2 regions of the Streptomyces sp. NPDC058045 genome follow, and region 1 is predicted to be linked to the other one. Evidence: riboswitches for the same ligand, from Rfam matches in the RefSeq annotation. Region 1 holds a riboswitch; the other holds the start of a gene.
The links. A riboswitch is a leader RNA that binds a small molecule or an ion and turns the genes downstream of it on or off. The one in region 1 is predicted to bind S-adenosylmethionine.

Region 1 (15,585 bases):
TTGGCGCACACCCAGTGCGGGTCGGGGCCCAACTCGGGCTCCACGTCGAGCGCATGGGGGTCGCCGGAGCCGCAGACCGGGCAGAGCGGCCAGCGCCCGTACCGCTCCAGCAGCGCGTCCTGGACATCCTGGGCGACGAGCCCCGCCACATAGGGGGCGCCTTCCGGCCACTGCTCCACCCACCAGCGCCGCTGGGTCACCGAGTCCTCCACCATCGACACCACGTCCGCCTCGGCGACGGCACCGGCGACGAGATCGGCGATCACCAGGGCCCGCGCCGCGTGCAGCACCCGCTCCAGCGCGGGCGTCGCGGCGGAGCCGGAGGAGCCGGCGGGGGCGGTCCGGTCAGCGGGGCCGGTCCGGTCAGCGGGGTCGGTGGGGTCGGTGGGAGCCATGTCCTCCATTGTGCGCCACCCGCCGCGCGTTCCGCCGGGCCACCCTCCACCCCCACCAGAGGTCCCGACCACTTGGTGGCCGACCGTAACGAGAGCCGGAGCACCCCTTGACCGCGAATCCGCGCGAAAATATCTTTCATCATGTGACCCATGACGTGAAGGAAATTTTCGCAGGCAGCCCGGCGTCCGGGGCCTCCTCCCGGGCCTGGGAGGGTCCGCCGTCCGCGGCGCTCGCCGCCAAGGTGCGCACCCTGGGCCCGTCGATGACGCGGTCCATGCAGCGCGTCGCCGAGGCCGTCGCGGGTGATCCGGCGGGCTGCGCGGCCCTCACCGTCACCGGTCTCGCCGAGCTGACCGGCACCAGCGAGGCCACCGTGGTGCGCACCGCCCGCCTCCTCGGCTATCCCGGATACCGGGATCTGCGTCTCGCGCTGGCCGGTCTCGCCGCCCAGCAGCAGTCCGGCCGCGCCCCCGCCGTCACCGCGGACATAGCGGTGGACGACCCGATCGCCGATGTGGTGGCCAAGCTCGCCTACGACGAGCAGCAGACCCTCGCCGACACGGCCGCCGCCCTGGACACGGTGCAGCTCGGCGCCGCCGTCGCCAGTCTCGCCGCGGCCCGCCGTACCGACATCTACGGCATCGGCGCCTCCTCCCTGGTCGGGCAGGACCTGGCGCAGAAGCTGCTGCGGATCGGCCTGATCGCGCACGCGCACGGCGACCCGCATCTGGCGGTGACCAACGCGGTGCAGTTGCGCACCAAGGACGTGGCGATCGCCATCACCCACTCCGGGTCCACCGTCGATGTGATCGAGCCGCTGCGGGTGGCCTTCGAGCGGGGCGCCACCACCATCGCCATCACCGGCCGCCCGGACGGCCCGGTCAGTCAGTACGCGGACCATGTGCTGACCACCTCCACCGCCCGCGAGAGCGAGCTGCGCCCCGCCGCGATGTCCTCCCGCACCAGCCAACTCCTCGTCGTGGACTGCCTGTTCGTCGGCGTGGCACAGCGCACCTACGAGACGGCCGCCCCCGCGCTCTCCGCCACCTACGAGGCCCTGGCGCACCGGCACGCCCCCCGCACTCCCGGCGTCCGCTGACCCGGGCCCCTCCCCCCACACCCCCGCCGAACCCCACGGTATGCACCGGAAAGAGCCACACCAGATGACCTCCACCACCGACGCCTCCGGGCACTCCGGAAACCCCGGTACCCCCGACGCCGCCGGAACCTCCGGACCCGCCGACACTTCCGGTCACCCCGGGGACGGCGGCGAGTACCGCGAGCTGCGAGCCGAGCTGGAGACCCTCACCACCGAGGCGTTCCGCCCCGAACTGGCCGAGATCGACCGGCTGTCCACCGCCGAGATCGCCCGCATCATGAACGGCGAGGACGCCACCGTGCCCGCCGCCGTGGCCGAACAACTGCCCCGGATCGCCGCCGCCATCGACGGCACCGCGGAACGGATGGCCCGCGGCGGCCGCCTGATCTACGCGGGCGCCGGCACCGCGGGCCGCCTCGGCGTCCTCGACGCCAGCGAGTGCCCGCCCACCTTCAACACCGACCCGGCCGAGGTGGTCGGCCTGATCGCGGGCGGCCCCGGCGCGATGGTCACCTCGGTCGAGGGCGCCGAGGACTCCAGGGACCTGGCCGCGGCCGACCTGGACGCGCTACGGCTCACCGAACGGGACGTGGTCGTCGGCATCTCCGCCTCCGGCCGCACCCCGTACGCGATCGGCGCGGTGCAGCACGCCCGGGGGCTCGGCGCGCTCACCGTCGGCCTGTCCTGCAACGCGGACAGCGCGCTGGCCGCCGCCGCGGAACACGGCATCGAGGTCGTCGTCGGCCCCGAACTCCTCACCGGCTCCACCCGGTTGAAGGCGGGCACCGCGCAGAAGCTGGTGCTGAACATGCTGTCCACCATCACCATGATCCGCCTCGGCAAGACCTACGGAAACCTGATGGTGGACGTCCGCGCCTCCAACGAGAAGCTGCGCGCCCGCTCCCGCCGCATCGTCGCCCTCGCCACCAGCGCCTCCGACGAGACCATCGAGACGGCACTCACCGCGGCCGACGGCGAGGTCAAAACCGCCATCCTGATGATCCTCGCCGACGTGGACGCCCCCACCGCGACCACCCTCCTCACCGGCACGGGGGGCCACCTCCGCCGGGCCCTCGACGGGTAGTCGCGGCCCCACCGGCGGCGGGACGTCAGGTGGGAGCGGGGTTTCCGGTGCGTTCGATCACCGCTCGCAGGGCCTCGACATGCGCGGTGAACGCCTCGCGGCCCTGGGGGGTGAGCGAGAGCCAGGTCCGCGGGCGCTTGCCGACGTACCCCTTGGTGACCTTGACGTAGCCGGCCTTCTCCAGCGTGGCGGCCTGTTTGGACAGCACCGAGTCGCTCACCTCGACGGCGTCGCGGACGTAGCCGAACTCCGCCTTCTCGGCTGCCGCCAGCGTCGCCACGATGGAGAACCGGACCGGGGAGTGGATCACCTCGTCCAGCGCGTGCCGGGGATGGTTCATGCCCGCACCCGCCTGGCCGTGACCCAGGCCGCCCCGAATCCGGGCAGCGCCACCAGGACCGCGCCCGGCAGCCACCAGACCAGCTCGCCGCGGAAGAACGCGACACCGAAGCCGAGCACGATCCCGTACAGCACGGCCCAGACGCCGATCATCACGCCGTGCGTCGCGGCCATCCCGCGGTGCGCGACCGGCTGCCGTGCCGCGTACACGCTCAGCACCAGGATCGCCGACATCCAGAGGCCCATGCTGAGCCCGACGCCCAGCGGCCCTCTCAGCAGCCCGAGGGTCAGCACCATGGCGAACGAGACCGTCCCGTACGCCAGTTGATAGCGGACCACCCAGTGCGAGCGCCGGTCCACCGATGTCTTGAGCTGTTGCGCCTGCGCGAGCGCGGCGGCCGGATCCATCTCGTTCATCGCCATACCCACACCATGGCAAGTACTTTCCGAGTTGGCAAGTACTTTCTTCAAAAGGGCCGGCCTCTTGGTGCCCCGGGCGGCAGCCGGAAACGCCCGAGGGCGGCACCCCTCCGTGAGGAAGGGGTGCCGCCCTCGGTTGCGCTCTGCGCGGGACCGGCCGATCCGTCGGGACGGATCAGAAGTCCATGTCACCGCCCGGCATACCGCCCGGGGCGCCCGCGGGGGCGGCCTTCTCCGGCTTGTCGGCGATGACGGCCTCGGTGGTGAGGAACAGCGCGGCGATGGAGGCGGCGTTCTGCAGCGCGGAACGGGTCACCTTCGCCGGGTCGATGATGCCCTCGGCCACCAGGTCCACGTACTCGCCGGTCGCGGCGTTGAGGCCGTGACCCGGGGTGAGGTTGCGGACCTTCTCCACCACGACGCCGCCCTCAAGGCCGGCGTTCACGGCGATCTGCTTCAGCGGGGCCTCCAGGGCGAGCTTCACGGCCTGCGCGCCGGTCGCCTCGTCACCCTCAAGCTCCAGCTTCTCGAAGACCGCGGAGGCCTGGAGCAGGGCCACGCCACCACCGGCGACGATGCCCTCCTCGACGGCCGCCTTGGCGTTGCGCACGGCGTCCTCGATGCGGTGCTTGCGCTCCTTGAGCTCCACCTCGGTGGCCGCACCGGCCTTGATGACGGCCACGCCGCCGGCCAGCTTCGCCAGGCGCTCCTGGAGCTTCTCGCGGTCGTAGTCCGAGTCCGAGTTCTCGATCTCGGCGCGGATCTGGTTGACGCGACCCTGGACCTGGTCGGCGGAGCCGGAGCCGTCCACGATGGTGGTCTCGTCCTTGGTGATGACGACCTTGCGGGCGCGGCCCAGCAGCTCCAGACCGGCGTTCTCCAGCTTGAGGCCGACCTCCTCGGAGATGACCTCGCCGCCGGTGAGGATGGCGATGTCGCCGAGCATGGCCTTGCGGCGGTCACCGAAGCCCGGGGCCTTGACGGCGACGGACTTGAAGGTGCCGCGGATCTTGTTGACGACCAGGGTCGACAGGGCCTCGCCCTCGACGTCCTCGGCGATGATCAGCAGCGGCTTACCCGACTGCATGACCTTCTCCAGCAGCGGCAGCAGGTCCTTGACGTTGCCGATCTTGGAGTTGGCGATCAGGATGTACGGGTCGTCGAGCGACGCCTCCATACGCTCCATGTCGGTGGCGAAGTACGCCGAGATGTAGCCCTTGTCGAAGCGCATACCCTCGGTGAGCTCCAGCTCCAGACCGAAGGTCTGGGACTCCTCGACGGTGATGACGCCTTCCTTGCCGACCTTGTCCATGGCCTCGGCGATCAGCTCGCCGATCTGGACGTCGGCGGCGGAGATGGAGGCGGTGGAAGCGATCTGCTCCTTGGTCTCCACGTCCTTGGCCTGCTCAAGCAGGGCGGCGGAGACGGACTCGACGGCCTTCTCGATGCCGCGCTTGAGGGCCATCGGGTTGGCACCCGCGGCGACGTTGCGCAGGCCCTCCTTGACGAGCGCCTGGGCGAGAACGGTGGCGGTGGTCGTACCGTCGCCGGCGACGTCGTCCGTCTTCTTGGCGACCTCCTTGACCAGCTCGGCGCCGATCTTCTCGTACGGGTCCTCCAGCTCGATCTCCTTGGCGATCGAGACGCCGTCGTTGGTGATCGTGGGGGCGCCCCACTTCTTCTCAAGGACGACGTTGCGGCCCTTGGGGCCCAGGGTCACCTTGACGGCGTCGGCGAGCTGGTTCATGCCGCGCTCAAGGCCGCGCCGTGCCTCCTCGTCGAACGCGATGATCTTGGCCATGTGAAGTGGTCCTCCCGGGACAGGTCCCCCCGTGCCCTGCCACGAGCATGGGGGCGATTGCTCCGGACCGCGCTGGCGCCCGCGACGGACGGCCTGCCTGCCTGCGTGGTTCCTTGCCCCACCCGGCCGACGGGCCTCACCGACCCGGTCCTTCTGTCACTCTCACCTTCAGAGTGCTAACGCCAATGATTAGCACTCGGCACCAGAGAGTGCAAGGAGACTTCGCGCAGCGAAGCCGTTGAGGGGCGGTGGCCGGGCGACGGGAGGGCGCAAGGAGACTTCGCGCAGCGAAGCCGTTGAGGGGTGGGCGCGGGGCCGTCCCCGGACACGTGAGAGGGTCCGCACCCCGGGCGGGGTGCGGACCCTCTGTGAAGATCGCTGTTCTTCAGTCGGCGCTTCAGCCGGCCACGCGGACCATGTCCGCCTGCGGTCCTTTCTGGCCCTGCGAGATCTCGAACTCGACCCGCTGGCCTTCCTCCAGGGTGCGGTAGCCGTCCATCTGAATCGCGCTGTAGTGGACGAATACATCCGCACCACCGTCGACCGCGATGAAGCCGTAGCCCTTCTCCGCGTTGAACCACTTGACGGTGCCCTGAGCCATGCCTAACTCCCCTATTACTGGCCCTTGCACAGGACCGCACTTCGCGGACCCGGGTCAGAACTCACCCCCCAGTGAATGGAGGTGTGCGCCGGAACGCCTCGACCGCGGCTGAATGTATCTGTCCAACTGCCGTCTGCAACAGGTCATCCGAACGAGAAATCTCGGAGCGCCAGAACGGAAGTATGAGGAGAATTCATGGAGTTCCGGGGCAAGTCGGGCCGGGCAAAGGCCGTGAAACGCCTAAAAGAACAGAGCAATTTGACTGCTTCTTACCGCAGTTCAGCCCGGCTCCGGCAGGCGTCCGTCGCGGCGGGCAAGGCGTGTTCCCCAACCTTACCGCGTTCAACCATGCAGAATTGCCCCCTCCGCTTGTAATAGAGCGGAGGGGGCAATTCGTGACCGCGGGGGACCATCCGGCCCCTGACAGATCAGCAGCCGCCGGCCACGGCCGGGATGATCGAGACGCCCGCGCCGTCCGGCGTCACCGTCTCCAGCCCCTGCTCGAAACGGACGTCGTCGTCATTCACATACACATTGACGAAACGGCGCAACTTGCCCTGGTCGTCCAGGACTCGGGCCGCGATCCCGGTGTGGTTCTTCTCCAGATCGGCGATCACCTCACTCAGCGTCGCCCCCTCCGCGACCACCTCGGACTGTCCGCCGGTGTAGGTACGAAGAATCGTGGGAATACGGACCTTCACGCTCATACATCTCACCTCAGAAATCTCGTGGGGGTGCCCCTTGATGGCTGCCCGTCAGGGCACCGTTCCGGGGCGCGGGGATGAATCCGAACCCGTCAGCCGGCCAGTCCCGCGGCGCGGAACGCCTCCAGGTTCGGCCGAATCGTCGCCGTCGGCCCGGTGGTCGGCGCCACCGCGTCCAGGGTCTTCAGGCCGTCGCCGGTGTTCAGGACGACCGTGGTGAGCGCCGGGTCGATGGCGCCCGCCTCGATCAGCTTCCTGGTCACACCGACCGTCACCCCGCCCGCGGTCTCGGCGAAGATGCCCTCGGTGCGGGCCAGTAGCTTGATCGCGTCCACGACCTGCTCGTCGTCGACGTCCTCCACCGTGCCGCCGGTGCGGCGCGCGATGTCGAGGACGTAGGGGCCGTCGGCCGGGTTGCCGATGGCGAGGGACTTGGCGATGGTGTCCGGCTTCTGCGGGCGGACCACGTCGTGACCGGCCTTGAAGGCGGTGGACACCGGGGAGCAGCCCTCGGCCTGCGCACCGAAGATCTTGTACGGCTTGTCCTCGACCAGGCCCAGCTTGATCAGCTCCTGAAGACCCTTGTCGATCTTGGTGAGTTGGGAGCCGGAGGCGATCGGGATGACGAGCTGGTCCGGCAGCTCCCAGCCGAGCTGCTCGCAGATCTCGTACGCCAGGGTCTTGGAGCCCTCGCCGTAGTAGGGCCGGAGGTTGACGTTGACGAAGCCCCAGCCCTCGCCGAGCGGGTCGCCGATCAGCTCCGAGCAGAAGCGGTTGACGTCGTCGTAGTTGCCCTCGATGCCGACGAGTTCGCCGCCGTAGACCGCGGCCATCACGACCTTGCCCTGCTCCAGGTCGTGCGGGATGAAGACGCAGGAGCGGAAGCCGGCGCGGGCCGCGGCGGCGCCGACGGCGCCCGCGAGATTGCCGGTGGAGGAGCAGGAGAGGGTGGTGAAGCCGAAGGCGCGGGCGGCCTCGATGGCCTGGGCGACGACGCGGTCCTTGAAGGAGTGCGTCGGGTTGCCGGAGTCGTCCTTGATGAACAGGCCGCCGGTGACGCCCAGTTCACGGGCGAGGTTGTCGGCCTTGACCAGCTTGGTCCAGCCCGGGTTCAGATTCGGCTTCTCGGCGACGTCGGCGGGGACGGGCAGCAGCGGAGCGTACCGCCAGAGGTTGTCCGGGCCCGACTCGATCTTCCGGCGCAGTGCCTCCGGGTCGCCCAGCGGGAGGTCGTAGGCGACCTCCAGAGGGCCGAAACAGCTCGCACAGGCGAAGTCGGGGCCCAGCGGGAACCTTTCGCCGCACTCCCGGCAGGAGAGTCCGGAGGCGGGACCGAGGTCCACGGAAGTCGCGTCGTCGGAACGGCTCACTGTCTGCACAGCCATGGTGGCGAGGCCCTCTCTCCTCATCTTCCCCGCGGCGCATCTCGCCACGAGACGGAATTGGCACCTGCCCTAGCCGGGGCCCCGCGGTGGACCGTGACGCGGTCGGAACGAGAACCGGCTGGAGGGTTGCCGGGGCTTCAACGGGCCGTATCCCTCTGCCCCTCTGGATGAGCGGTATGGCTCCGGGATCAGCGGGTGATCCGGTGCGTTTGGCACGGACCGACCCCGACATGCGACGGTCATCCGCGTTGTTCAAGACTGTAACCGAAGGCCCGGAGGGTTGAGACAGCCGTCCGAAGCGCGAGATGGATCACAGCCGGGCGGGCGGGGAGAGGGAGAAGAACGGTGCTGGAGGAGGTCGAGCGCTGGCTGACCAGGCGCTCCTGGTCGGTGCGCGACCGCGGGATGCAGCAGTTGCTCACCGCGAAGCGGGCGGCGGGCAGCACGGTGAGCGTGGTGCTGCCGGCGCTCGACGAGGAGGCGACGGTCGGCCGGATCGCCACCGTGATCCGCCGCGAACTGATGGCGCCGGCCGCCCCGCTGGTGGACGAGCTGGTGGTACTGGACTCGGGCTCCACGGACCGTACGGCACAGGTGGCGGCCTCGGCGGGGGCGCGGGTGGTGCACCGGGACTCGGTGCTGCCGCGGATACCCGCCCTGCCCGGCAAGGGCGAGGTGCTGTGGCGCTCGCTGCTGGTCACCGGCGGGGACGTGGTCTGCTTCGTGGACGCCGATCTCACCGAGTTCTCCGCGGACTTCGTCACCGGCATCGTCGGCCCGCTGCTCACCGACCCGGAGGTCCACCTGGTGAAGGCGATGTACGACCGGCCACTGGCGGCCGCGGCCGGCGGCGGGCAGGGCGGCCGGGTCACCGAGCTGGTGGCGCGCCCACTGCTCAATATGCACTGGCCGCAACTGGCCGGTTTCGTCCAGCCCCTCGGCGGCGAGTACGCGGCCCGCCGCTCGCTGCTGGAGCGGCTGCCGTTCCCGGTGGGCTACGGCGTGGAGCTGGGGCTGCTGGTGGACGCGCTGCACACGGTGGGCCTGGACGCGCTGGCCCAGGTCGATGTGGGGGTGCGGCGCCACCGGCACCAGGACGGGCAGGCGCTGGGGCGGATGTCCGCGGCGATCTACCGCACGGCACAGGTCCGGCTTGCCCGCGGGCATCTGCTGCGGCCGGAGCTCACCCAGTACGTACGCGGCGAGAACGGCTTCGAACCGCGGACGTTCCCGGTGGACACCGAGGAGCGGCCGCCGATGGCCTCGATCACGGAGTACACCTCCCGGGACGCCGCGTAGAGGGCTCCGGAGGCCCGGTCCGCGGCGGTTTGGTGGCCGGGCGCGGTGGCTAGGTTCCGGGTATGGGTCATTCTCAGGCTGCGCAGGTCCTCGTCGCCTCCAACCGCGGGCCGGTCGCCTACCGCCCCGCGGACGACGGCACCCTGACCGCCCACCGCGGTGGCGGCGGCCTGGTCTCCGGGCTCTCCGCGATCGGCCCCGAGACGGACGCCCTGTGGGTGTGCGCCGCGCTCGGCGAGGGCGACCGGCGGGCCGCGACCGCCACCGACGACGGGCGGCTCGACCCGGGGGACACCGCGGGGCAGCGGGTGCGGATGCTCACCGTCGACCCGGCGGTGCACGCCGACGCGTACAACGGCATCGCCAACTCGGTGCTCTGGTTTGTGCACCACATGCTGTACCAGACGCCGCTGGAACCGGTCTTCGACGCCGCGTTCCGGCGCCGCTGGGCCGCCTATGAGACCTACAACCGGGCCTTCGCGGAGGCGCTCGCCGAGGACGCGGCGCCGCGGGCCGCGGTGCTGGTGCAGGACTACCACCTGGCGCTGGTGCCGGGGATGCTCCGGGCGCTCCGGCCCGATCTGCGGATCGGCCACTTCTCGCACACACCGTGGGCGCCGCCCGACTACTTCCGGCTGCTGCCCGACGACATCGCCGGGCAACTGCTGACCGGGATGCTGGGCGCGGACCGCCTCGGCTTCCTCACCCACCGCTGGGCCGGCGCCTTCGCCGACTGCTGCGCCGACCGGCTGCCCGGCGGCACCGGCGGCACCGCGATCGGTGTGCACGGGCTGGGCGCCGACGGGGAGTTCCTGCGCGGCCGGGCCCGCACACCCGACGTGGACGAGCGGCTGACGGCGCTGCGCGAGCAGATCGGCCTGGCGCCCGACGGCCGCCCCCGCCGCACCGTGGTGCGGGTGGACCGCACCGAGCTGTCCAAGAACATCGTCCGCGGGCTGCTCGCCTTCCGGCATCTGCTGACCGAGCGGCCCGAGTGGCGCGGGCACGTGGTGCACCTCGCCTTCGCCTACCCGTCCCGGCAGGACCTGGCCGTCTACCGCGACTACACGGCGGAGGTGGCCCGGCTCGCGGACGAGATCAACTCCGAGTTCGGCCGCGGCGATTGGACGCCGGTGGTGCTGCACCTCAAGGACGACTTCGCCCGCTCGCTCGCCGCGTACCGGCTGGCCGACGTGGCGCTGGTCAACCCGATCCGGGACGGGATGAACCTGGTCGCCAAGGAGATCCCGGTGGTCTCCGAGGAGGGCTGCTCCCTGGTGCTGTCCCGGGAGGCCGGCGCCCACGAGGAGCTGGGCGAGCTGTCCTTCACGGTCAACCCGTACGACGTGGTCGGCACCGCGGACGCGCTGCACCGGGCACTGTCCCAACCGCCCACGGAACGCGCCGAACGCAGCGCCCGCCTCGCCGAGGCCGCCACCGCCCTCCCCCCGGCCCGCTGGTTCCTGGACCAGCTCCACGCCCTGGAGGCGCTGGACTAGTGCGTTGCCGCGAGGGCGGCGAGTAGGGACACCACTCCGGACGGGCCGTCGACCACCAGGTCGGCGCGGTCCGCCAGTTCGGTCGCCTCGGTGCTGCCGCTGCACACCAGCAGGCCCGGTACGCCCTGTGAGCGGAGCTTGTCCACGGCGGCGAAGGCCGGCAGGTCCCCCAGGTCGTCCCCGGCATAGAGGACCGTCCCGGCGCCGACCTCGCGCACATAGGAGGTGAGGGCGGCGCCCTTGTCCATGCCGGGTGGGCGCAACTCCAGTACCAGCTTGCCCGGTTCGACGATCAGGCCGTGCCGGGCGGCGAGCGAGGCCAGAGGTTGCCGCAGGGCTTCGAACGCGGCCCCGGGGTCGTCGGCGCGGCGGGTGTGCACGGCGACCGAGCGGCCCTTCTCCTCGACCCGGACGCCGGGCCACGCCCCGGCCCGCTCCAGCACCCCGGGCAGTTCGGCCCGCACCGGCGGAAGCCCGGGGTGCTCGGCGGGCGCCCGTACGGTGCCGTCGGCCGCGTCCCAGCGTTCGGTGCCGTAGTGGCCGAGGACGACGAGGTGGTCCAGGCCCGGCACCCCGGCGAAGCCGCCGTAGCGGACGGCGAGGGCCGCGGGGCGGCCGGTGAGTACGGCGACCGAGCGCACCCGGGGGGCCAGTGCGGCGAGTGCGGGCACCGCGTCGGGGTGGGCGCGGGCCTGGTCGGGGTCGGGCACGATCGGGGCGAGGGTGCCGTCGAAGTCGAGGGCGATCACGGCCTGTTGGGGCCGGGCGGTGAGTGCGGCGAGGCCGTCGCGCCCGGCTGCGGTCCGCGGCGTCGGCAAGGAGTCCGGAAGGCTGCCCATGGGCTGACCCTACCCACGCGCCGCCGGATCAGCGCTCCGTACGGCGGGCGGCGCGGACCCGGCGCAGGCGGTTGACGGTGACGGGGGCGTGGGCCAGGGCACGGGGGTCGTCGAGGAGGGCGTTGAGGAGCTGGTAGTAGCGGACGGGGGCGAGGTCCAACTGCTCGCGGATGGCGCGCTCCTTGGCGCCGGGCGCGGGCCAGTCGCGCCCTTCGAAGGCGAGGATGCCTTCCTCAAGGGACGACAGCGGGCGCTCGGCGGGGGCGGACATGGCGGCGACGATACGCGGTGCCCGGTGCCGGGGTCCGGTCGGCCTAGGAGGCGCCCTCGGCGCCGGCGGCCTGGCGTTGGAGCTGGGTGAGGATGGCCTCGGGGTTGCCGTGGTCGGAGACCGCGTTGCCGATGTTCTTCTTGATGGCGGCGCTGACCTCGCCCCAGGAGGTCTTGCCGACGGGGTAGAGCTGCGCGTTGGGCAGCTCCCGGAGGAAGGGCGCGAGGTCGGACCGGGACGGGTCCCGGGCCATCTTCTCGGAGGCGGAGGCGGTGACCGGCAACAGTCCGTACTCCTCGCAGAACGCCAGGTGGTTGCGGTCGCTGTAGACGTAGTCGAGGAAGCGGCCGATCTCCTTGCCGTGGCCGTTCTGCTTGAACGCGGTCATCCAGTCGGCGACGCCCATGGTGGCCTTGGCCCGGCCGTTGATGCCGGGCATCGGCACCATGCCGTACTTGACGCCCTTCTTGCCGGCGAGCCGCATCAGGGAGGGGTGGCCGTTGAGCATCCCGACCTCGCCGCGGGTGAAGCCGGCGAAGGCGTCGGCGCGGTCGAGCTTGCCGGGGGCGACGGGGCCGGTGAGGTGCTCGCCGACGAGGCTGGTCTTCAGCCAGTCGAAGGTGTTGACGTTGGTCTTGGAATCGAGGCTGTAGGAGCCGACGTTGTCGGTGTAGCCCTCGCCACCGCTGAGCAGCCACATCAGGGTCTCGGCCTGCGCCTCCTCGGGGCCGAGCGGCAGCGCGAAGGGCGTCTTCACCCCGGCCTTCCTGAGCGCCCGGGCGTCGTGCTGGAGGTCGGTCCAGCTCTGCGGCGGGGCGGTGATGCCGGCCTTCGCGAAGAGGGTCTTGTTGTAGAAGAGCAGGCGGGTGGAGGAGACGAACGGCATCCCGTACTGGGTGCGGTTGACCTGTCCGGCCTGGCTGAGGGGGGTGAGGAAGCCGGACTGGGTGGATATGGAGAGCAGGTCGTCGGCGCTGTACAGCTTGTGCCGGGCGGCGTAGCCGGCGTAGGCGCCGATCTGCGCCATGTCGGGGGCCTTGCCGGCCGCGACCAGGCCCTTGACCTTGCTGTCGACCTCGCTCCAGGGGTAGACGCGGACGTCGATCCGGATACCGGGGTGGCTCTTCTCGTAACGGGCGGCCAGCTTGTCCCAGTACTTCTTGGAGCTGTCCGAGGCGGAGGTGCCGTAGTCGGCGGCGACCAGGGTGAGGGTGGTGTCGCCGGAACCGCCGCCGGTGCAGGCGGTGAGTCCCACGGTCATCCCGAGTGCGGCCACCGCCGCGGTCAGTGCTGTCAGACGCCGCACAACCGTCCCCTGTCCCCTTCAGCCGTTCCGATCGTCCCCCGTGCTCGTGGTGGCTCCTGGAGGACCGCGCCTCCCCCCGAGGCCGCTTCCAAGGTCTACACCACGGAAGTCTCGCTTGGGCAACGGGAGTCGGCGGGGGAAGCGGGAGGCGCGGAGGGCGGGACGTCGCTTCCGCGGCGTTTGCACGGTGTTTCCGGTGCGAAAACGCAGGTCCATGGGTGAACTGGACTAGACCTGTCGGAACGAAGGCGGGACACTGTCCCCGTGAGACATGTCATCGCCCTCGATGTGGGCGGCACCGGGATGAAGGCCGCTCTGGTCGGGGCGGACGGCGCGCTGCTCCACGAGACCCGGCGGGCCACCGGCCGCGAACGGGGCCCGGAGGCCGTGGTCGCCGCCATCGCCGACTTCGCCGCCGACCTGCGCGACCACGGCCTGCGCCACTTCGGGCAGCCCGCCGCGGCCGCCGGGGTCGCGGTGCCCGGCATCGTCGACGCCGAGCACGGCATCGCCGTCTACGCGGCCAACCTGGGCTGGCGTGACGTCCCGCTGCGGAGACTGCTCGCCGAACGCCTCGGCAACGTGCCCGTCGCCCTCGGCCACGATGTGCGCACCGGCGGCCTCGCCGAGGGCCGTATCGGTGCCGGACGCGGCGCGGAACGCTTCCTCTTCGTACCGCTCGGCACCGGGATCGCGGGGGCCATCGGCATCGGCGGCGCCATCGAACCGGGCGCCCATGGGTCCGCCGGTGAGATCGGCCACATCGTGGTCCGGCCAGGCGGGCCGCCCTGCGGCTGCGGGCAGCGCGGCTGCCTGGAGCGGCTGGCCTCCGCCTCCGCCGTCAGCCAGGCCTGGGCCGCCGCCACCGGCGATCCGGACGCCGACGCCGCGGACTGCGCCAAGGCCGTCGCCTCCGGTGATCCGCGGGCCCGGCAGGTGTGGCAGGAGGCGGTGGACGCGCTCGCCGACGGGCTGGTCACCGCGCTCACCCTGCTGGACCCGGAGACCCTGATCATCGGCGGCGGTCTCGCCGAGGCGGGGGAAACCCTGTTCACACCGCTGCGGGCCGCGGTCGCGCGGCGCATCACCTTCCAGCAGCAGCCCGCGATCGTGCCCGCCGCGCTCGGCGACACCGCGGGCTGCCTCGGCGCGGGGCTGCTCGCCTGGGACCTGCTCGGCGCCGGGCACCCCGGCCCGTCCGCCCCGCACGACCCCGTCCCCACAGATCCCCCAGACTCCCCAGCCCCCACGGACTCCTCGGAGGTAATCGACTGATGGCCGCTCGTACAGTCCTCGCCGGAGCCCAGGTGGTGCTGCCCACCGGCACCGTTCCCGACGGACGGGTCACCGTCGAGGGAAGCCGCATCACGGACACCGGCGGGAGCGCTCCCGGCGCGGACCCCGGTACCGCGGACACCGTCGACCTCAGCGGGCACTGGCTGGTCCCCGGCTTCGTGGACCTGCACAACCACGGCGGCGGCGGCGCCTCCTTCACCAACGGCACCGTCGAGGACGTCCTGCACGGCGTGCGCACCCACCGGCTCCACGGCACCACCACCCTCGTCGCCTCCACCGTCACCGGTGAGATGGACGCGCTGGCGCAGCGGGCCGGGCTGCTCTCCGAGCTGGCCGAGCAGGGCGAGATCGCCGGTGTCCACTTCGAGGGGCCGTTCATCTCGCCCTGCCGCAAGGGCGCCCACTCCGAGGCCCTGCTGCGGGACCCGGACCCCGCCGCGGTACGCAAACTCCTGGACGCGGCCCGCGGCCAGGCCCGGATGGTCACCCTCGCCACCGAACTCCCCGGCGGCCTGGACTCGGTACGGCTGCTCACCGAGCACGGGGTGATCGCCGCCGTCGGCCACACCGACGCCGACTACGAGCAGACCGCGGCCGCCATCGACGCCGGGGCCACCGTCGCCACCCACCTCTTCAACGCGATGCCGCCGCTCGGCCACCGCGCCCCCGGCCCCATCACCGCGCTGCTGGAGGACGAGCGGGTCACCGTCGAGCTGATCGACGACGGCACCCATCTGCACCCGGCCGCCCTGCGCCTCGCCTTCCACCACGCGGGCGCCGCCCGGGTCGCGTTCATCACCGACGCGATGGACGCGGCCGGATTCGGGGACGGCGTCTACCACCTGGGGCCGCTGGAGGTCGAGGTCAGGGACGGAGTGGCCCGGCTCGCCGAGGGCGGCTCCATCGCCGGCTCCACCCTCACCCTGGACCGCGCCTTCCACCGGGCCGCCACCGTCGACCGGCTGCCGGTGCCGGACATCGTCCGCGCCATCTCCACCAACCCGGCGCGGCTCCTCGGCCTCGACGACCGCGTCGGCAGCATCGAGCCCGGCAAGGACGCCGATCTGGTCGTACTGGACGCGGAGTTCGCCCTCAAGGGCGTGCTGCGCAAGGGCGAGTGGATCGTGGACCCGCGCGGGGACTGAGACCGTCGGCGATACGTCCCGAGCGGCCGGCCGTGGTCTGGGCCGGCCGCCCGGTCTTTGGCATGATCAGGACCGCAAGCTGCCCTCTGACGTCCCAGGAG
Region 2 (15,585 bases), on a different contig from region 1:
TTCCAGGTGGGGCACCACTTCGGGTGGAGCGGCGGGGTGTGGTTCCACTACGGCTCGATGGAGTTCTTCGGGCCGGGGGTGGCCGGGGTGGCCACCGCGTCGAAGGTGCTGTCGGTACTGGTGCTGGCCTGGCTGGTGCTGTGGCGGCTGCGCGCCAGGCACTGGTCACCGGGTACGGCGGCGGACGCGGCGTTCACCGCGGTCCTGCTGTCCACCGTGACCAGCCGGGTCATCAGCCCGCAGTACCTGGTGTGGCTGGTGGGTCTGGCGGCGGTGTGCCTGGTCTTCGCGGACAGCTGGATGGGGCGCCCGGCGTGGCTGGTGGTGGCGGCCTCACTGGTGACGGTGGTGGAGTTCCCGGTCCTCTTCACCGATGTGGTGACCAGCACCCCGACGGGGGTGGCGCTGCTCCTGGTACGCAACGGCCTGCTGGTGTGGGCCGCGGCCGCTGCCGCCGCCCGCCTGTGGCGCCGTACGGTGACCGGGCAGGCGGAGGCGGTGCCCGCCGGGGAGCCCGCCTCGCTCCGCCAGGAGCCGCTGGTCGACTCGCCGTGACCGGGGCCGCCGGGTGAAGTCCCCGCGGATTCAGCCGAGTTGGGCGCGGAGGTAGTCCCGCCAGCGGTGGGTGAAGGCGGCGGGGGTGGTGCCAAGGACGTCATGGAGGGCGTCGGCGACGGCGCCGTCCCGGCCCTGGTGGGCGCCGACCGCCCGGTAGAAGTCGTTCAGCTTCTGCTCGCCCCAGTGGTCGGCGATCATCCGGCAGGCGAGCCAGCCGCCCTCGTAGGCCTCGGCGAGGGGTCCCGCGGCGCGGGAGAAGCCGAAGTCGCCGTCGGTGGGCAGTTCCCGGGGCAGCCGCCCAGCGGCGACGGCACGGGCCAGCTCGGGCGCGATGCGGGGTGCGGTGCGCTCCGAGTCGCGGTAGCCGACCCAGTCGGCATAGCCCTCGGAGAGCCAGAGCGGGGTGGCGTCGGAGGTGGCGGCGCGGGTGGCGACATGGGTGGCCTCATGGGTGAGGACGACCTGCTTGCCGAAGTCGGCGAGCACCCGGTAGGCGTCCGGGTTGACCACGATGCGGTCGGCGGGCGCGGAACGGGAGCCGCCCGCCTCGCCGGTGGTGACGGCGGCGATACCGCGGTAGCCGGCGGCCGGGGAGCCCAGCAGCGCCGCCATCCCGTCCAGGTCGCGCGGCACCAGCAGCACCAGGCGCCGGGACCAGGAGCGGCCCCAGGCGCCCTGCACGGCGGGCACCGCGCGGTCGGCGAGGGCCGCGAAGTCGCGGAGCCTGGCGCGGCTCTGCCCGGTGCCGAGGACCAGGCTGCGGGCGCCGCGTACCGCGCTGACCCGGCCCTGCTCCCACATCTGCCGGGAACTGCCGCGCGCGGGCCGGTCCGAGGTCACATACCAGCGGCCCTGGACGCGGCGCAGTTGCACGGTACGGCGGGTGGTGACGGGCGCGGAGTCGTAGCCGGCTATGCGGTAGCGCAGCTCGGTGGCGGCCTCGGCGCTGGTGCCGGTGCGGTGGAAGCCGGTGACGCGGTACTCCCAGGACCCGAAGGGCACGCCGGCGAGGTCGCGGTACTCGGTGCGGGAGCGGTCGCCCGCTGCCCGGTCGAGGCCGGCGCCGCCGGTGCGGGCGTAGGCGCTCTCGTCGTGCGCGAGGACCGCTTTGCCGCGCCGGTCGAGCACCTGGGCGACGGGCGCGAGTGAGGCGTCGGCGGTGGTCCGGGAGCCGCAGCCGACCAGCCCGGTCAGCACGGTCGCGGCGAGCAGCAGTGCGGCCGGCCCACACCCGAGCCGTGCCGCTCGCCCCGCACCCCTGTGACCTGCCACCTTGCGATGGTAAGCGCTCCCGGCCGGGCGTGTCGGCCCCGGGGCCGCCGCGGTCAGACGCGGGTGACCGAGGAGATCGGCATCATCGCCACCGGGTCGTGGCGGACGGCGGCCCCCGGGTACGGGGCGTGGACGACCTGGCCGCCGCCGACGTACATGGCGATATGGCCGGCGTCGGCGCCGTAGGTGACGAGGTCGCCGGGGCGGGCCTCGGCGAGGGGGATACGGCGGCCCGCGTTCCGCTGCTCCTGGGAGGTGCGCGGCAGGGCCACCCCGGCCTGGGCGTAGGCCCACCGCATCAGTCCTGAGCAGTCGAAGCTGCCCGGTCCTTCGGCGCCCCAGGCGTAGGGGCGGCCGAGGGCGGTGCGGACGGCGGCGACGGCGGTCCCGGCGCGGGCGGACGGCGCGAGTCCGGAGAGCGGGCCGAGCAGGCCGGGCGGCAGGGCCGCGGGGTCGCCGCCGCGGGAGGCCCGGCCGTACCCGGCCCGGCGGTCGGCGGGCAGCGCGCCCAACAGCCGCCGGGCGCGGGCGAGTTTGTGTTCCACGGTGCGCTTGTGGCGGGCCACGGCGCGGCGGTCGCGTTCCAGTGCGGCGAGGGTGCCGCGGGTCTCGGCGCGGTCCTGGGAGAGTTCGCGTTCGGCGCTCAGCAGGGAGCGGAGCTGGGCGGCCCGGCGCACCCCGATGCGGTCCAGGGTGCCGGCCCGGTCCAGGTAGTCGTCCGGGTCGGAGGAGAGCAGCAGCACCATCGACGGGGCGAGGCCGCCGCTGCGGTACTGCGCGCCCGCCAGTGAACTCAGCGCGCCCCGCAGGGTGTTGACCCGGTCCTGGACGCGGGCGATGCGGTCCTGCCCGGCGCTCGCCCGCTTCCGCAGCGAACCGACGTGCTCCCGGGCCCCGTTGTACGCCTCGGTGGCGCGCTCCGCCTCCCGGTAGAGCCGGTCCAGCTCGGCGCCCGGGTCGGCGGTGTGCCGCGGTCCGGCGGGCGCGGGTCCGGGAGCGGCACCGGCGGGGGCGGCGAGGGCGGCGGCCGCGACACCGACCACGCCGACGAGACCGGCGGTGGCGCGCGGGGCGTGGACGATCCGGACGGTGCCCGGTCTGCGGCGATGGGACCCCATGGGCGGCCGCTCTCCCTTCCGCTGACGTCCTCCGCGGGCGCGGAGCGATGCGACGCCGAACGGTAGCCGCGCGCCCACCTCACAACCAGCGAGGAAGCCGTCACGGACGGTGACACCTCGCCGCTGACGCAGGTCAACGACGGGGTGTGCGGCGGAAGTTCCCGGTGGAATTCGCCCGTTCGGGGGCGGGCACGATGCCGGGGTCCAGGGGTGGGGCCGGGGGTCCGGAGAGGGGACCGGGGTCGCCGCCCCGGTCCCCGTGTCAGCGGCCGAAGCCTCCGACTCGGCGGTGCCTCAGAGGCGGACGCCGAACTGGAACGGCATGTTGTTGATCGACTCGTAGCGGACCACGGTGCCGGTGCGCGGGGCGTGCAGCACCTTGCCGCCCCCGGCGTAGAGGCCGACGTGGTGCAGGTCGCCGTAGAAGAGCACCAGGTCGCCGACCTGGAGCTGGCTCTGCGAGGAGATCCGGGTGCCCGCGCCGGCCTGGGCCTGCGAGGTGCGCGGGATGGAGACGCCGGCCTGGTTGTAGGCCCAGGAGGTGAGGCCGGAGCAGTCGAAGGAGCTGGGGCCGGTGGCGCCGTAGACGTAGGGCGTGCCTATCTTCGACTGGGCGGCGGCGAAGGCGGCGCCCGCGCGGCCCGAACCGGGCTTGGGGGCGGGGGTGTTGTCGCCGCCGCCCGGGTCGCGGTCGCCGCCGCGGCTGGCCCGGTCGTCGTCCTCCATCTGCCGCCGCTCCTCGGCGGTCAGGCTGTTCAGAAGCCGCTGGGCCTCGCCGAGCTTGCCCTGGATCTGCTTCTTCTTCTTGCCGATCTCCTTGCGGGTCTCGGAGAGGTCGGCCAGCTTGTCCGCGGCTTCCTTGCGCTGCTGGGAGAGGACGCGCTGCTTGCCCTGGATCTTCTTGAGCTGCGCCACCTGCTGACCGCTGAGCTGGTCGAGGGTGGACGCCTTGTCCAGGTAGCTGTCCGGGTCCGCGGAGAGGAAGAGCTGCAAGGAGGGGTCTATCCCGCCGGAGCGGTACTGGGCGCTGGCGAGCGAACCGAGGCCGTCACGCAGCTTGTTGAGGTCCTCCTGGCCGCGGGCGACCTTGTCCTGGAGCTCCCCGGTCTGCTTCTCCAGCTTCTGCTGCTTCTCCTTGGCCCCGTTGTACTTCTCGGTGGCCTGCTCAGCCTGCTCGTAGAGCTTGTCGACCTTGGACTTGACCTCGTCCTTGTCGGGCTTCGGGGCGGCCTGCGCGGCCTGCGAGGTCAGGGCCACTGCTGCTGCGGCGGTCGCGGTGAGCACGGTCACTCGTGCGCGGCTCGGCTGCTTGGGTCGACGGTGGGACGCCACGGGGGCGAGCTCCTTCTTCCTCCAGCCGCCTACCGACACACCGGTGGGCGGTGCCCCTCCACCGTCACTCCCGATGAGTGATCAACCGAGCGGAGGTTCGAGCCAGACCCTAGTGACCTTCTTGTGATCAGTTCAAATCCTGACGGGAAAAAAGTACGGCTCGCCGGACATTCTTTGCTCACAACTCACAGCAGGTAGCGACCCCTTGACGGAAGGTCGCCCCACCCGGCCCTCAATTCGGGCAAGCAGCACAGAAGTTGCAGTCGGGACAGTCGCGACGAAGAGATCGAACGCGGCACCGGGCATCGGACGACGCCCCCCGCGGCGCTCGGAGTCAGGCGCGGGAGAGCCGCTTGAGGAGTACGGCGGAGGCCACCGGGCGGGCGCCGGCCTTGGCGATGCCGTCCGCCACCTCACGGTCAGTGGAGACCACGATGACCGGCCGCCCCGGCGGTTCGGCCCGCACCAGCTGCCGGATCAACTCGTCCGCCGTCACCCCGGGCTTGGAGAACAGCACCCGCACCCCGCGCGGTGGCGCCAGCAGTACCGGCGCCGCCAGTTCGGCCCCGTCGAAGACGCAGGTGACCTCGGCGCCGGTCTGCGCGGCGAGTTGGGAGAGGGTGCCCAGCAGCCGCAGCCGCTGCTTCTCCAACGGCATCTGCGGATAACCGGTCTTGGTGACGTTGTAGCCGTCGACGACGAGATGGGCCTGCGGCAGCGCCAGCAACTGGTCCAGTACCGCCGGGTCGTGCTCGGAGAGGGCGCGGGCCGCGATGTCCTTGGGCGTCATCCGGCCCGGCTCGACCGCGTCCACCGTCTCCGCGGGCCGTACCGACACCGGCGGCAGGGCCAGTTCGCGGCGCAGGCCCTGGGTGGCGTCGAGGAGGGTGTCGAGCAGCAGCCGCACCCGCATGTCCTCCACGCTGCGGCCCTCCCGCGCGGCCCGCCGGGCGGCCTCCAGCGCCGCCTCCGCCTCACCGAGGCGGGACTTGAGGCGGCGGTTCTCGCTCTGCGCGGCCGACAGCCGGCCCTCCTGATCGGCCCGCGCCTCCTCCGCCCGCTGCTCCGCCTTGCGCACCGCGGCCTCACCGCGGCGTACATCGCTGAGCGCGGCCCGCAGCTTGCGGTGCAGGGAGTCGCCGTGCCGCCGGGCCTCTTCGAGTTCGGCGCGCAGCGAGTCGGTCTGGGCGCGCACCCGGTCCTGGGCCTCGGCCAGTTCGGCGCGCAGCCGCCGCACCTCGGCGCGGTGCTCGTCCCCGGCGCGCTCGGCGTGGGCGCGCTGCACCTCCTCGCCGGCGGCGGTCACCAGCTTCGCCCAGCCCGGCGGGCGCAGCACATACGCGGCGGCGGCCACCTCCTGCGGGTCGGCGGCGGGCGGCGGATTGCCCGCTTCGAGGGCGGCCACCAGCTCCGGCTGGGCGGCCCGCAGCTTCTCCCCGATGCGCTGCCGGAAGACCGGGTCGCCCTCCACCGCGGCCGCCATCGCGTTCCCGGCGAACCTGACCCGCCGGCTCGGGGTGAAGCGGGCGTACTGCCGGAGCTGGGCGGGCAGCTCGGCGACGGTGAGCCCGCCGAAGCCGTCCGAGACGAGCTGCACGACCCGGCGGCGCACCGCCTCGGGCAGCGGGCGGTCGAGCACCTCAGCGGTGCCGTCGTCCGGCTCCCCGCCTGCGCTCTCCACCATCGTCACCCCATCTGCTCCCTGGGCCGGCCCGGTCAGGAACCGGCGCCCGGCCTGTCCACCAGCTCGACCTGGTCCACCGCGTTGCACCAGCGGCACCGCACCGACTCGATGGTCTCACTGACCACCTCGCGCTCCTCCACGCTCGGCTCCCCCGCGAGGTCCAGGTGCACGTACTCGACGACCTTCGACGAGCGGGTCACATCGAACCGGGTCAGATTGCCGCAGAGTGTGCAGCGCCAGCGGGTCTCGGCAGTCGGCAGGGGGACCGTCATGGTGGCTGTCGCATCCTTCGGGTTTCCATGGTGCGCCGCTTTACTCGGTGCTCCGGGTCAGCGTGCTGCGTACGCCCCGCAACCCTAGCCTGCCCGGCGGAAGCGGCCGCTCCCCGTCCATGGCGCGATCCGGCGAGGCGGTCCGGACCGGCGGGACCCCTTACGTCATGATCTGCGCATGATGCGGGTACGGGGCGGCAGCCGGCGGCGGGATACGCGGACCGGCCGGGTACGGGGGCCGTCCGCGCCGGTGACGTACGGGCTGATGCTGCTGTGCGGTCTGCTCTTCGCGGGCAGCCCCGCGGCGGGCCTGGTCCGGCCCGGCGACGGCACCGCGGCGCTGCTCGCCGCCCAGCAGGACTACTTCGACCGCTGGGGCGTGGTCCCGGCCCGGCTGCTCGGCGGCCCGCCCCCGCTGCACCTCGTCCCGAGCGCCGCGGACACCCTCCTCAGCGCGCTGTTCGTGCACGCCAACTGGGTTCATCTGCTGGGCAATCTGCTCTTCCTGCACGTCTTCGGCGCGATGGTGGAGCAGCGGATGGGCCGGATGCGGTTCACCTTCTTCTACCTGGTGTGCGGGGCGCTGGCGCTCCTCGGCTACGCGCTGGCGCACTCCGGCTCGGAGCAGAGCCTGGTGGGGGCCTCGGGCGCGATCTCCGCGGTGCTCGGCGCCTTCCTCTTCCTCTTCCCCAAGGCCCGGGTCACCAGCCTGCTGCCGTTCCTCTTCTTCCTGCCGCTGCGCTTCCCGGCCTGGGTGGTACTTCCGTTCTGGGTGGTACTCCAGTGGCTCTCGGTACGGCAGGCGGACCAGGGCCCGGGGGTCGCCTACCTCGCCCACCTGGTCGGCTTCGGTCTGGGCTTCGGCTACGCCTGGGTGCGGTGGGGGCGGGCGGGCGCCTCGGCACACGGCACCGGAACACGGGGCACTAAAGTTGGCAGCGCCCCAGCTCCGGCCCCCGAGGGAGACAGCCAGCCGTGATCACCGCGATCGTGCTCATCAAGACCAGCGTGGACCGGATCCCGGAGATCGCGGAGTCCATCGCCGCGCTGGACAGCGTCAGCGAGGTCTTCTCGGTGACGGGGACCTACGACCTGATCGCCATGGTGCGGGTCGCCCGCCATGACGACCTGGCCGAGGTCATCCCCGGCAGCATCAGCAAGATCCCCGGCGTGGAGGGGACGGACACCCATGTCGCCTTCCGCACCTACTCCCAGCACGACCTGGAGGCGGCCTTCTCCATCGGCCTGGACTCGTAGTCCGTTGACGGCTGGGCGGGCGGCTCAGCGGGCGGTGGCCGGGTCCGGGACGCAGCGGCCGTCCTCGGTGCGGTAGGTCCAGCGCGCCCCGTCCCGCACCAGCTCGGTCACCGCCCGTACGAAGCGGTCGATGTGCTCGTCCGGGGTCCCGGCGCCGAAGCTCACCCGGATCGCGTTCAGCGACCTCTCCCCCGGCGCCGCCTCCGGCGCCCCGCACTCGCCCTGGTCCCCCGGCTCCGCCCCGAGCAGCGTCCGCACCAGCGGGTGCGCGCAGAACAGCCCGTCCCGTACGCCGATGCCGTACTCGGCGGAGAGCGCCGCCGCGAAGTGCGAGCTGTTCCAGCCGGCTACCACGAAGGACACCACCCCGACCCGCGGCGCCGCGTCCCCGAACAGCGACAGCACCCTCACCTCCGGCACCCCGGCGAGCCCCGCACGCAGCCGGGCCACCAACTGCTCCTCCCGCGCCACCAGTTGACCGAAGCCCGCCTCGGTCAGCGCCCGGCAGGCGGAGGCCACGGCATGGGCACCGATCACATTCGGCGAACCGGCCTCATGCCGCGCCGGCCCCTCCTGCCACTCCACGTCCACCCCGCCGTCCGCCCGCCGCGCCACCTTCCGCGAGGCACCCCCGCCCGCGAGGTACGGCTCGGCCTCCCGCAGCCAGTCCGCGCGCCCGGCGAGCACCCCGGCACCGAACGGGGCGTACAGCTTGTGCCCGGAGAACGCGACCCAGTCGACATCGAGCCGGGCGATGTCCACCGGCCGGTGCGGGGCGAGTTGGGCGGCATCCAGCACGATCCGGGCACCGTGCGCATGGGCGGTGGCCGCCAACTCGCGCACCGGCCACAACTCCCCCGTGACATTGGAGGCACCGGTCACACACACCAGGGCGGGCGTCCCCGCACGGCGGGCGGCGAGCGCCGCGTCCAAGGTGCGGAGGGCCTGCTCGGGGGTGCGGGGCGCGTCGAGGAAGGTGACCTGGGCGCCGCGCCAGGGCAGCAGCGAGGCGTGGTGCTCGGTCTCGAAGACGAAGACCTCGCAGTCCGCGGGCAGCGCGGCGGCCAGCAGGTTCAGCGAGTCGGTGGTGGAACGGGTGAAGACCACCTGGTCCCCCTCCCGGCAGCCGAGGAAGTCCCCGACGGTACGCCGCGCGCTCTCGAACAACTCCGTGGACAACTGCGACAGATACCCGGCCCCCCGATGCACGCTGCCGTAGTACGGGGCGTAGGCGGCGACGTCGTCCCAGACCCGCTTCAGGGCCGGGGCGCTGGCGGCGTAGTCGAGCGCCGCGTATTCGGTCTCGCCACCGGTGACGAGCGGCACCCGAACATCGGCCCCGAGCACGGGCAGCACGACCTGCTCGGTATCGGCGGGTGCGGTGACGGGAGTGGTGGCGGGGGCGGTGGCAGTGACGGCGGTTGCAGACATGGCGAACTCCATTGCGGCGCAGGCGAGTTGACCGGCCGAAGCAGCGGGCGGCACACAGGTACGCGGGGCGCGGCGGGCAGTGCGCGGCGGCGCGGCGCGTGACGGCGGACCACCGGACGGCGGCACCGGGCAGCCGGTACGGGGACACGGGTGCGGGTGCCGGCCGGGGCTTCGGCGCGGGCGGATCAGATGAGGCGGAGGTGGGGCGCTTCGCCCTATCGCATTCGCTTGCTCACGGAACAGCTCCCCGAGGACCAAGGACCCCGCGGGGTCCGCGCTTGCCGAAGGCTTCTGCCGACGGCCCGGTCTTCACCCGGGGCACCCCGCCACGGACGGAGGGTTGCCGGACAGCGGGCCGGGGCCGTAGTCGCTGTCGCTCATGACCTGCCGAGCACTATGCCAGACGCCAACGCCCCGACGAAACCTGGTCCACATACCGGAATCCCCCGGAGGTTCCCGTCCCCCACCGAGGTCGGAACGGGCGGGCGCGGACTTCGGTGCGCGGAAGTCCCCGCACCGAAGTCCGCGCCCGCCCGAAAGGGACTCCCCGCAAAGGGAACCGCGACTACACCTGCGTGGCCCGGGCCCACCGCTCCAGGGCCGCCCGTGCCGCACCCGAGTCGATGGACTCGGCGGCCACCTCCATACCCGCCCGCAGTTGCCCGGCGAGCGTCCCCTCCCCCGGCCGGACGGCCACCAGCGCCGCCGCCGAGTTCAGCAGCACCGCGTCCCGTACGGCACCCCGCTCCCCGTCCAGCAGGCGCCGCGCCACCTCCGCGTTGTACGAGGAGTCCCCGCCGCGCAGCGCCTCCACGGGTACCGGCTCGATACCGACGTCCCGCGGGTCGAAGCGCTCCTCCCGCACCACCCCGTCCCGTACCACCCACACCCGCGAACCGCCGGTGACGGTCAGCTCGTCGAGGCCGTCGTCGCCGCGGAAGACGAGGGAGGAGTTACCGCGTTCGGCGAGGACGCCGGCCACCACGGGCGCCATCCGCTCATCGGCGACACCGACGGCCTGGGCGCGTACCCGGGCCGGATTGGTCAGCGGGCCCAGCAGGTTGAACACGGTGCGGATGCCGAGCTGCCCGCGAGCCGTGCCCGCGTACCGCAGCGCCGGGTGGAACTTCACCGCGAAGCAGAAGGTGATCCCCGCCTCCTCCGCGACCTGGGGGATGCGGTGCGGCGGCAGATCCAGATTGACGCCCAGCTTCTCCAGTACGTCGGAGGAGCCGGACTGGGAGGAGGCGGCCCGGTTGCCGTGCTTGACGACCTTGACGCCCGCGCCGGCCACCACGATCGCGGACATGGTGGAGATGTTGACGGTCTTCGCGCCGTCGCCGCCGGTACCGACGATGTCGACGGTCTCGCCCGGCACCTCGATCACATTGGCGTGCTCGTACATCGCGTCGACCAGGCCGGAGATCTCGGCCACCGTCTCGCCCTTGGCCCGCAGCGCCACCACGAACGCGGCGATCTGCGCGTCCGTGGCCTCACCACGCATGATCCGGTCCATGGCCCAGGCCGTGGCGTCGGCGCTCTGGTCCTGACCGGAGAGCAGCGCCTCCAGGACGCGGGGCCAGGAACGGCCCGCCGCGGTGTCGCCTCCAGCGGGGTTCACAGCGTTCATATGCCGCTCCTGGTATTCGAAGGATCCGGACCCCACCCTATCCAGCGCCGGAGACAGCGAAGAGCCCCGCCCAGGTGCTGGACGGGGCTCTGCGCTGTGGCGGTACGGCCGTGGCGACGGCCTGCCGGGCGCGCGAAGGAATCAGTGGTGGCCGTGGCCGCTGGTGATCTCCTCGTACTCCTCGACGGTCGGCTTGGGGATCTGGTTCCCCTCGCCGTAGTAGCCCTTGGAGAGCTTCGCGCGGAGCCTGTCGACCGGCGACACCTTGCGCTGAACACCGTTCTCGTCGACGGTCTCGCCGATCTCGTACGGCTGGTACTGGTCGTGCGCGGTGAGGGTGTGCAGGGCCTCCGCGTCGAGCGGCTCGTGCACCTCCACGAACTCACCGTGCGGCAGGCGCTTGATGATGCCGGACTCGCGCCCGTGCAGCACCTTCTCCTTGTCCCGGCGCTGGAGGCCGAGGCAGATCCGCTTGGTGACGATGAAGGTGATGACCGGACCCACGAAGAAGGCGACCCGCACGAACCAGGTGATCGCGTTGATCGACAGATGGAAGTGCGTGGCGAACAGGTCGTTGCCACCGCCGATCAGCATGACCACGTACCAGGTGAGCCAGGCGGCGCCGAGACCCGTGCGCGTGGGGGCGTTGCGCGGCCGGTCCAGGATGTGGTGCGCGCGCTTGTCCCCGGTGACCCAGGACTCGATGAACGGATAGAGGGCGAGGACGACCAGGACCATCGGGAAGACGATCACCAGCGGGATGGCCACGCCGAGCGCCAGGGTGTGCCCCAGGAAGTTGATCTCCCAGCCGGGCATCGTACGGATCAGGCCCTCGGAGAAGCCCATGTACCAGTCGGGCTGGGCTCCGGTGGACACCTGGTCGGGGCGGTACGGTCCGACCGCCCACACCGGGTTGATGGTGACGAGCGCCGCGATGGCCGCGACGACACCGAAGACCAGGAAGAAGAAGCCGCCGGCCTTCGCCATGTACACCGGCATCAGCGGCATACCCACGACGTTCTTGTTGGTGCGGCCGGGGCCCGCGAACTGCGTGTGCTTGTGGTAGAAGACCAGGAGCAGGTGGCCGACGACCAGGCCCAGCATGATGCCCGGCAGCAGCAGGATGTGGACCGAGTAGAAACGGGCCACGAAGTCGCCGCCGGGGAACTCCCCGCCGAAGAGGAAGAACGACATGTAGGTGCCGACGACCGGCACCGACAGGATCGCGCCCTCCATGAAGCGGACACCGGTGCCGGAGAGCAGGTCGTCCGGGAGCGAGTAGCCGGTGAAGCCGGTGAACATGCCCAGCACGAACAGCAGGAAGCCGAACACCCAGTTGACCTCACGCGGCTTGCGGAACGCACCGGTGAAGAAGACGCGCATCATGTGCACGAACATGCCGGCGAGGAAGATCAGCGCCGCCCAGTGGTGGATCTGCCGGATCAGCAGACCACCGCGCACATCGAAGCTGATGTGCATGGTCGAGTTGAACGCCTCGGAGACGAGCTGCCCCTGCATCGGGACGTAACTGCCGTTGTACGTCACCTCGTTCATCGACGGGTGGAAGAACAGCGTCAGATACACACCCGTGAGGATGATGATGATGAAGCTGTAGAGGCAGACCTCGCCCAGCATGAAGGACCAGTGGTCCGGGAAGATCTTCCGCATGTTGGCCTTGGCCAGGCCGTAGAGCCCCAGCCGGCCGTCCGCCCAGTCCGCTACGCGCTCGCCCGCGGGTGCCTTGCCCCGCCGTGCGCCGGACGCGGTGTTCTCTTGAGTACTCATCCGCGCTCCCAGAAGGACGGACCGACGGGCTCCGCGAAGTCGCCGAGCGCTTCGAGGTAGCCGTCACCGTTCACGCCGATACGCAGCTGCGGCAGCGCGTGCCCGGCCGGGCCGAAGATCACCCGGGCCCCGTCGGCGAGGTCGAAGGTGGACTGGTGGCAGGGGCAGAGCGCGTGGTGCGTCTGCTGCTCGTACAGGGAGATCGGGCAGCCCACGTGGGTGCAGACCTTCGAGTACGCGACGATGCCCTCGTGGGACCAGTCGAGCTCCTGCTTGTCCTTGATGGTCTCCGGCTGGAGACGGATCAGCATCAGCGCCGACTTGGCGATCTCGGTCTGGAAGTCCTCGTCGTGCTCCTCCAGGCCCTCGGGCTTGGCGAAGGTCAGTGAGCCGACGGTGATGTCCTCGGGGCGCATCGGCTCGTTGGTGTTCATGTTGATGACGAGCTTGCCCTTGCGCCACGCGGTGTGGCGGAGCTTGGTGCCGGGCAGCGTGCCGAGGTCGCGCAGCAGGACCACACCGGAGAGCGGCACCAGGGCCAGCGCACCGAACATGGTGTTGCGGATCAGCTTGCGGCGACCGAAGCCGGACTCCTTGGCGCCCTGCTTGAAGTCGGCAATGACCTGTTCCCTGACCTCGGACTCGGCCTCGATCGGGTGCCGCTCGTCGGCGACCTCCACGTCGGACATCAGGGTGCGGGCCCAGTGGATCGCGCCCGCGCCGATGCTGAACAGCGCGACGGCGAGGGTCAGGCCCAGCGAGAAGTTGAGCGCGCTGACGTGCCCGATCGGCCAGACGAAGATCGACTTGTCCTTGGGGATCGCCACATAGGAGGCGATGAAGCCGACCGTGGCGAGCATCGACAGCAGGAACAGGAGGGCGACGGTGCGCTCGGAGCGCTTCGCGGCCCGCTCGTCGAGGTCCTGGATGCGGGGCTCGTGCGGCGGCAGGCCCGGGTCGGCGAAGGGGTCCTGCCCCTGCGGGACGGCCACGGAACCGTGCTCTGTGTCCTGCTCGTTGGGCAGGTTCTCTTCAGGCATGTCTTCTTGGCTACTCATGACTTCTTGGCCTTTGCGGTCCGCGCGGCGACCCAGACGGCGATGGCGATCAGCACACCGAGGCCGAAGATCCAGCCGAAGAGACCCTCGGTGACGGGGCCGAGCCCGCCCAGGTCGAGTCCGCCGGGGCTCACCGTCTTGTCGCTGTTGACCGCGTCGAGGTACGCGATGATGTCCTTCTTGTTCTGCGAGGGCATCGTCGTGTCGGGGAAGGAGGGCATGTTCTGCGGGCCGGTCTGCATGGCCTCGTAGATGTGCTTCGGGCTCACCCCGTCAAGTGGCGGCGCGTACTTGCCCTTGGTGAGGGCACCGCCCTTGCCGATGAAGTTGTGGCACTGGGCGCAGTTGGTGCGGAAGAGTTCACCGCCCTTGGCGGCGTCCGCGCCCTGCGGGCTGTACTCCTTCTCGGTCGGCACGGTCGGGCCGGCGCCGAGCGAGGCGATGTACGCGGCGAGCTGGTCGATCTCGGCCTGCGAGTAGATGACCTTCTTGCGGGGTGCCTGCGCGTTCTGCTGCTGGAGCGGCATCCGGCCGGTGCCGACCTGGAAGTCGACCGCGGCGGCGCCGACACCCACCAGAGACGGACCGTCGGAGGTGCCCTGACCGCCGGTCCCGTGGCAGCTTGCACAGCCCACATCGAAGAGCTTCTTGCCCTCGTCGATGGCGAGAGACTGGGCGGTTTCGTCGGCCTGCGCCTTGTCCGCGGGCGCGAACACGGCGTACAGCCCCCCGGTGACCGCCAGCGCGAGGAGTAGGACGACGACCGCCGCCAGCGGATGGCGTCGTCGTGCGGAGAGCTTTTTCACGGATTACCCCGGTGTCAGGATCTTCTGCGTCGATGCTTCAGGAGGGATCGGTCGTCGAGAACGATCCGGTTACTTGATCAGGTAGATCGTGGCGAAGAGGCCGATCCAGACGACATCGACGAAGTGCCAGTAGTACGACACGACGATCGCTGCGGTCGCCTGCGAGTGGGTGAACCTCCTGGCCGCATAGGTGCGCCCCAGGACCAGCAGGAAGGCGATGAGACCGCCCGTCACATGCAGTCCGTGGAATCCGGTGGTCAGATAGAACACCGAGCCGTACGGGTCCGAGGACAGCGAGAGCCCGTCCTTCTTGACCAGCTCCGTGTACTCGAAGATCTGCCCCCCGATGAAGATCGCTCCCATGATGAAGGTCACCACGAACCACATGCGGAGCTTCTTCACGTCACCGCGCTCGGCGGCGAAGACCCCGAGCTGGCAGGTGAGGGAGGAGAGCACAAGGATCGTGGTGTTCGTCGCCGAGAACGGAACGTTCAGCGACTCGGCCATCTCCTTCCAGTGAGCCGGCCCGGTCACCGATCGCAGGGTGAAGTACATCGCGAAGAGGGCCGCGAAGAACATCAGCTCGGAACTCAGCCAGATGATGGTTCCGACGCTGGTGAGGTTCGGCCGATTGACCGACGGGTGCGCGTGCCCGGTTTCTACTGTCGTTGCTGTCGCCACGATCGACATTATGTCTGTCGCTTATCTCGCGCTCACCCCGGGGGTACCGTTCGGTGTGTTGATGGGGTGTGCCCAGCCGTGATGCCTCATGGGAGCCCTGTCCGAACCGCTGTTGACGGGATGTGGGAAGGGGTAGCATCCGCGCATCAGCTCCCCCGCAGGCTTGGAGGCACCATGCAGGCGACCGCCACCGTGCTGGTCTACAGCGACGACTCCCGTACCCGTGAGCAGGTCCGGCTCGCGGCGGGCCGGAGGCCTGCCGCCGACCTGCCGCCGGTGGAGTTCCTGGAGTGCGCGACGATGCCCGCCGTTCTCAAGGAGTTGGAGACGGGCGGCATCGATGTCTGCGTGCTGGACGGGGAGGCGGTCCCCGCGGGCGGGATGGGTGTGTGCCGGCAGATCAAGGACGAGGTGTTCCGCTGCCCGCCGGTGCTGCTGACCATCGGACGACCGCAGGACGCCTGGCTCGCCACCTGGAGCCGCGCCGACGCCGCGGTCACTCTTCCGATTGAACCTGTGGAGTTCGCCCAGGCGCTGGCCTCGCTGCTGCGGACCCGGCTCTCCGTCGGCGCCTGACGGGCTCCCCGACAGCCCGCCGGCGTCCTCCTCAGACCTGCGGCCGCAGCCGGGCCGCCTGCACCGTCTGAACGGAGTTGCGGTCGGTGGCGTTCTTGCCGCCGCCCAGTACGGCGCTGCCCTCG

Region 2: linked by a shared signal. The riboswitch ahead of ACFVST_RS17185 (aminotransferase class V-fold PLP-dependent enzyme) and the one ahead of thrC (threonine synthase) in region 1 are both predicted to bind S-adenosylmethionine.

What each region holds. Positions count from the first base shown of each region.
Region 1 is NZ_JBHVRR010000044.1:9,073-24,657, forward strand. It holds gene ACFVST_RS22955 (hypothetical protein) at 1-395, opposite strand, end outside; gene ACFVST_RS22960 (MurR/RpiR family transcriptional regulator) at 539-1,495, shown strand; gene murQ (N-acetylmuramic acid 6-phosphate etherase) at 1,560-2,579, shown strand; gene ACFVST_RS22970 (winged helix-turn-helix domain-containing protein) at 2,605-2,919, opposite strand; gene ACFVST_RS22975 (hypothetical protein) at 2,916-3,341, opposite strand; gene groL (chaperonin GroEL) at 3,514-5,139, opposite strand; gene ACFVST_RS22985 (cold-shock protein) at 5,537-5,740, opposite strand; gene ACFVST_RS22990 (ubiquitin-like small modifier protein 1) at 6,169-6,447, opposite strand; gene thrC (threonine synthase) at 6,537-7,829, opposite strand; SAM riboswitch class I at 7,847-8,003, opposite strand; gene ACFVST_RS23000 (glucosyl-3-phosphoglycerate synthase) at 8,175-9,128, shown strand; gene ACFVST_RS23005 (trehalose-6-phosphate synthase) at 9,191-10,627, shown strand; gene otsB (trehalose-phosphatase) at 10,624-11,466, opposite strand; gene ACFVST_RS23015 (DUF3263 domain-containing protein) at 11,495-11,737, opposite strand; gene ACFVST_RS23020 (extracellular solute-binding protein) at 11,781-12,998, opposite strand; gene ACFVST_RS23025 (ROK family protein) at 13,308-14,318, shown strand; gene nagA (N-acetylglucosamine-6-phosphate deacetylase) at 14,318-15,484, shown strand.
Region 2 is NZ_JBHVRR010000025.1:45,179-60,763, forward strand. It holds gene ACFVST_RS17145 (glycosyltransferase 87 family protein) at 1-555, shown strand, start outside; gene ACFVST_RS17150 (hypothetical protein) at 586-1,830, opposite strand; gene ACFVST_RS17155 (NlpC/P60 family protein) at 1,884-2,948, opposite strand; gene ACFVST_RS17160 (NlpC/P60 family protein) at 3,243-4,280, opposite strand; gene ACFVST_RS17165 (NYN domain-containing protein) at 4,615-5,964, opposite strand; gene ACFVST_RS17170 (hypothetical protein) at 5,997-6,236, opposite strand; gene ACFVST_RS17175 (rhomboid family intramembrane serine protease) at 6,415-7,215, shown strand; gene ACFVST_RS17180 (Lrp/AsnC family transcriptional regulator) at 7,212-7,493, shown strand; gene ACFVST_RS17185 (aminotransferase class V-fold PLP-dependent enzyme) at 7,518-8,924, opposite strand; SAM riboswitch class IV at 9,194-9,309, opposite strand; gene trpD (anthranilate phosphoribosyltransferase) at 9,490-10,554, opposite strand; gene ACFVST_RS17195 (cytochrome bc complex cytochrome b subunit) at 10,696-12,339, opposite strand; gene ACFVST_RS17200 (Rieske 2Fe-2S domain-containing protein) at 12,336-13,397, opposite strand; gene ACFVST_RS17205 (c-type cytochrome) at 13,394-14,203, opposite strand; gene ACFVST_RS17210 (heme-copper oxidase subunit III) at 14,273-14,893, opposite strand; gene ACFVST_RS17215 (hypothetical protein) at 15,059-15,460, shown strand; gene ACFVST_RS17220 (Ig-like domain-containing protein) at 15,492-15,585, opposite strand, start outside.